2 regions of the Salimicrobium jeotgali genome follow, and region 2 is predicted to be linked to the other one. Evidence: a T-box and tRNA genes for the amino acid it is inferred to sense, from the RefSeq annotation. Region 2 holds a T-box; the other holds one or more tRNA genes.
What was found. A T-box is a leader RNA that pairs with one kind of tRNA and senses whether it is charged. The one in region 2 lies ahead of serS (serine--tRNA ligase), so its partner is inferred to be a tRNA-Ser.
Positions count from the first base shown of each region.

Region 1: it has a tRNA-Ser gene. The T-box ahead of serS (serine--tRNA ligase) is inferred to sense a tRNA for this amino acid. The anticodon was not compared.

Region 1 covers NZ_CP011361.2:1,994,318-1,996,548, reverse strand. The annotation lists rRNA gene AAV35_RS10015 (23S ribosomal RNA) at 1-642, shown strand, start outside; rRNA gene rrf (5S ribosomal RNA) at 755-869, shown strand; tRNA gene AAV35_RS10005 (tRNA-Asn) at 881-955, shown strand; tRNA gene AAV35_RS10000 (tRNA-Ser) at 961-1,052, shown strand; tRNA gene AAV35_RS09995 (tRNA-Glu) at 1,054-1,128, shown strand; tRNA gene AAV35_RS09990 (tRNA-Val) at 1,139-1,214, shown strand; tRNA gene AAV35_RS09985 (tRNA-Met) at 1,235-1,311, shown strand; tRNA gene AAV35_RS09980 (tRNA-Asp) at 1,318-1,394, shown strand; tRNA gene AAV35_RS09975 (tRNA-Phe) at 1,410-1,485, shown strand; tRNA gene AAV35_RS09970 (tRNA-Thr) at 1,491-1,566, shown strand; tRNA gene AAV35_RS09965 (tRNA-Tyr) at 1,585-1,670, shown strand; tRNA gene AAV35_RS09960 (tRNA-Trp) at 1,676-1,746, shown strand; tRNA gene AAV35_RS09955 (tRNA-His) at 1,762-1,837, shown strand; tRNA gene AAV35_RS09950 (tRNA-Gln) at 1,849-1,923, shown strand; tRNA gene AAV35_RS09945 (tRNA-Gly) at 1,925-1,996, shown strand; tRNA gene AAV35_RS09940 (tRNA-Cys) at 2,009-2,082, shown strand; tRNA gene AAV35_RS09935 (tRNA-Leu) at 2,104-2,186, shown strand.
Region 2 covers NZ_CP011361.2:2,688,899-2,691,129, forward strand. The annotation lists gene serS (serine--tRNA ligase) at 1-1,105, opposite strand, end outside; T-box leader at 1,171-1,379, opposite strand; gene pdxT (pyridoxal 5'-phosphate synthase glutaminase subunit PdxT) at 1,415-2,005, opposite strand; gene pdxS (pyridoxal 5'-phosphate synthase lyase subunit PdxS) at 2,024-2,231, opposite strand, start outside.

The DNA of each region.
Region 1 (2,231 bases), 690 kb from region 2:
TGGGGCGGTCGCCTCCCAAAAAGTAACGGAGGCGCTCAAAGGTTCCCTCAGAATGGTTGGAAATCATTCGCAGCGTGTAAAGGCACAAGGGAGCTTGACTGCGAGACCTACAAGTCGAGCAGGGACGAAAGTCGGACTTAGTGATCCGGCGGTACCGCATGGAAGGGCCGTCGCTCAACGGATAAAAGCTACCCCGGGGATAACAGGCTTATCTCCCCCAAGAGTCCACATCGACGGGGAGGTTTGGCACCTCGATGTCGGCTCATCGCATCCTGGGGCTGTAGTCGGTCCCAAGGGTTGGGCTGTTCGCCCATTAAAGCGGTACGCGAGCTGGGTTCAGAACGTCGTGAGACAGTTCGGTCCCTATCCGTCGTGGGCGTTGGAAATTTGAAAGGAGCTGTCCTTAGTACGAGAGGACCGGGATGGACACACCGCTGGTGTACCAGTTGTTCCGCCAGGAGCATTGCTGGGTAGCTACGTGTGGACGGGATAAGTGCTGAAAGCATCTAAGCATGAAGCCCCCCTTGAGATGAGATTTCCCTTTGTAGAGATGCCTCTGAGACGAAGAGGTTGATAGGTCCGGTGTGGAAGCGTGGCGACACGTGCAGCAGACGGATACTAATCCATCGAGATCTTCTCTATACGTTGGTCGTATGTTTCTTATCCAGTTTTGAAGGTTTTTCAAAAAACCTCTTGAAATTTTCCATTCGGAACAATATAATGGTTTTTGTCCGAAGGAAAGTTCAATTGTAGATCTGGTGGCAATAGCGAAGAGGTCACACCTGTTCCCATGCCGAACACAGAAGTTAAGTTCTTCCGCGCCGATGGTAGTCGGGGTTACCCCCCGCAAGAGTAGGGCGCTGCCAGGTCGTTTCAATATTCCACCGTAGCTCAGTGGTAGAGCAATCGGCTGTTAACCGATTTGTCGTAGGTTCGAATCCTACCGGTGGAGCCATTTCTGGAGAGATGTCCGAGTCTGGCTTAAGGAGCACGATTGGAACTCGTGTAGGCCCTTTCGGGTCTCGAGGGTTCGAATCCCTCTCTCTCCGCCATGGCCCGTTGGTCAAGTGGTTAAGACACCGCCCTTTCACGGCGGTAACACGGGTTCGAATCCCGTACGGGTCACCACTATTTCACTGGAGGATTAGCTCAGCTGGGAGAGCACTTGCCTTACAAGCAAGGGGTCGCAGGTTCGAGCCCTGCATCCTCCACCATAGAAGTTATACTTCAACATCGCGGGGTGGAGCAGTCTGGCAGCTCGTCGGGCTCATAACCCGGAGGTCGCAGGTTCAAATCCTGCCCCCGCAACCAAATTTTGGTCCGGTAGTTCAGTTGGTTAGAATGCCTGCCTGTCACGCAGGAGGTCGCGGGTTCGAGTCCCGTCCGGACCGCCATTAATACATAAAAGTGGCTCGGTAGCTCAGTCGGTAGAGCAACGGACTGAAAATCCGTGTGTCGGCGGTTCGATTCCGTCCCGAGCCACCACTTTTGCCGGCCTAGCTCAATTGGTAGAGCAACTGATTTGTAATCAGTAGGTTGGGGGTTCAAGTCCTCTGGCCGGCACCAGATACTTTAATAAAAAATGGAGGGATAGCGAAGTTGGCCAAACGCGGCGGACTGTAAATCCGCTCCCATCGGGTTCGCAGGTTCGAGTCCTGCTCCCTCCACCATTTTTAGGGGTATAGTTCAAAGGCAGAACAGCGGTCTCCAAAACCGCCGATGTGGGTTCGAGTCCTACTACCCCTGTTTTTTCAATCTATGGCGACTGTGGCGAAGTGGTTAACGCACCGGATTGTGGCTCCGGCATTCGTGGGTTCGATTCCCATCAGTCGCCCCATTTTTTATTGTTGGGCTATGGCCAAGCGGTAAGGCAACGGTTTTTGGTACCGTCATGCGCTGGTTCGAATCCAGCTAGCCCAGCCATGCGAGAGTAGTTCAGTGGTAGAACACCACCTTGCCAAGGTGGGGGTCGCGGGTTCGAATCCCGTCTCTCGCTCTTTGAGGTTATGGCGGCATAGCCAAGTGGCAAGGCAGAGGACTGCAACTCCTTTATCACCGGTTCGAATCCGGTTGCCGCCTCCAAAAAATAAACATAAAAATCGTGGCGAAGTGGTGGAACTGGCAGACACGCAGCACTCAAAATGCTGTGCCTTCTGGGCGTGTGGGTTCGAATCCCACCTTCGCTATATATAATGAAAACTACCAGAATCCTGGTAGTTTTTTTGTAATGA
Region 2 (2,231 bases):
GGAAACGTATGCCGGCGCGGCGGGCCTGGAACGCTTCAAAGTTGGAACAGGAACTGATTTCCCGATACGTTTCATAGCTCGGAATCCAGACTTCGATGTCGTATTTCTTAGCAGCCGTGAACCCGAGATCTCCCGTACACATGCTCATTACCCGGTACGGCAGTTCAAGCATCTGCAGAATCTTTTCCGCATGTCCCGTCAGTTCCTCCAGCCGCTCATAGGATTCCTCCGGTTTCGACAGCTGTACGAGTTCCACTTTGTTGAACTGATGCTGGCGGACAAGTCCCCGCGTGTCCCTTCCGGCAGAACCGGCTTCGGAACGGAAGTTCGTACTGAAGGCGACCAGTTTTTTCGGAAGCTCGTCAATCGGCAGAATCTCGTCACGATGATAGTTCGTAACCGGAACTTCGGCGGTAGGGATCAGGAAGTAGTCCCAGCCCTCAAGTTTAAACGCGTCTTCTTCGAATTTCGGAAGCTGGCCTGTACCCGTCATCGAATCACGGTTTACGATTTGAGGAGGAAGCATTTCCTCATATCCGTGCGTATCCGCGTGATGATCCATCATGAAGTTCAGCAGGGCCCGCTCCAGTCTTGCTCCTGCCCCTTTATAGAAAACGAAGCGGCTCCCCGTCACTTTGGCGGCGCGTTCGAAATCCAGAATACCGAGGTTTCCTGCCAGGTCCCAGTGTGCTTTCGGTTCGAAACCGAAAGATGTAATGTCCCCCCAGGAACGGGTCAGAACGTTATCGTCCTCATCACTTCCGACCGGCGTACTTTCGTGCGGAATGTTCGGAATGGACAGAAGGATCGTCTGCAGCCTCTCTTCCGTTTCCTTAAGCTCCCCGTCGAGCGTTTTGATGCGTTCCCCGACTTCCTGCATTTCTTTTATTTTTTCGTCGGCATCCTGTTTTTCTTTTTTCAGCTGGGAAATTTCTTTGGATACCTCGTTCCGCTTCGCTTTCAACTCTTCACTTTCCCTGATCAGTTCTCTTCGTCTCGTATCCAGTTCCTCAAAGGAATCGAGTTCCGAGAGGTCTTCCCCCCGCTCCCGCAATTTCTCTTTCACTTCCCCGAAATTCTGTCTTACATATTTTAAATCGAGCATACGTCATCCTCCTCTGTTTAATGTATAACATCAGTCATTAAAAAAAGACTCCCATCCCTTTGTAAAAAAGGGACGAGAGTCTGACTTCCCGCGATACCACCCCGGTTGAAGAGCAGCTGCTCTTCCGGCTCGACCTCCGTAACGGGGAGGATCCGTCCTGGCTCATCACCAGACGCTCCGGGATGGATTCTCATCAGTTTTCTGTCAGTTTTCACCGGGCACTGACTCTCTTTGAAGAAAAGCTGATGATACTTATTCCGTTCATAGCGTTTTTCTATTTACTTATTATACAGATTAGCTCATTCCCGCTCAGGATGCAAGCGTGCGCTTAGAATTTTCCACCATACTCACGAAATGAGCAGTAAGACGGTGGTCTTTCGTAAGCTCCGGATGGAAAGAACAGGCGAGAAGGTGGCCTTCCTGCGCTACGACGATGTGATCGTCATAAGTGGCCAGAACTTCCGTCTTCTCCCCGACCCGTTCAATGTAGGGCGCCCGTATGAAGACGGCATTGTAACCATCCGCGACGCCTTTGATATCAAGATCGGTTTCGAAGCTATCCCGCTGTCTTCCGAAAGCGTTTCGGCGGACACTCATGTCCATAAGACCGAGATGAGCGTCATGGGAACCGTCAATTTCCCCGGCAAGTAAAATCAGACCGGCACAGGTGCCGAATACAGGCTTTCCCGCATTTGCAAAAGCGCGGATCGGCTCAAGAAATCCGTATTGATCGATGAGGCGGCGCATCGTCGTACTCTCCCCACCCGGGATGATGAGACCATCGATCGTCTCAAGCTGTTCTTTACGTTTTATGATTACCGCTGTCGCTCCGGAAGCCTCCACGGAGCGGATATGCTCCCGGAAGGCTCCCTGCAGAGCAAGTACACCGATAGTAGTCATGAGGCATTTCTCCTTTACTTATTCACTGCGCTCCTGCATGCGGTCAGTCGTTTCGTTCATCTCTTCGCCTTTCATCGCAGTACCGAGACCTTTGGAAATCTCCGCAATCAGCTTGTAGTCGTCGTAATGAGTCGTCGCTTCCACGATAGCCCGGGCAAACTCTTTAGGACGGTCGGATTTGAAAATACCGGATCCGACGAATACGCCGTCCGCACCAAGCTGCATC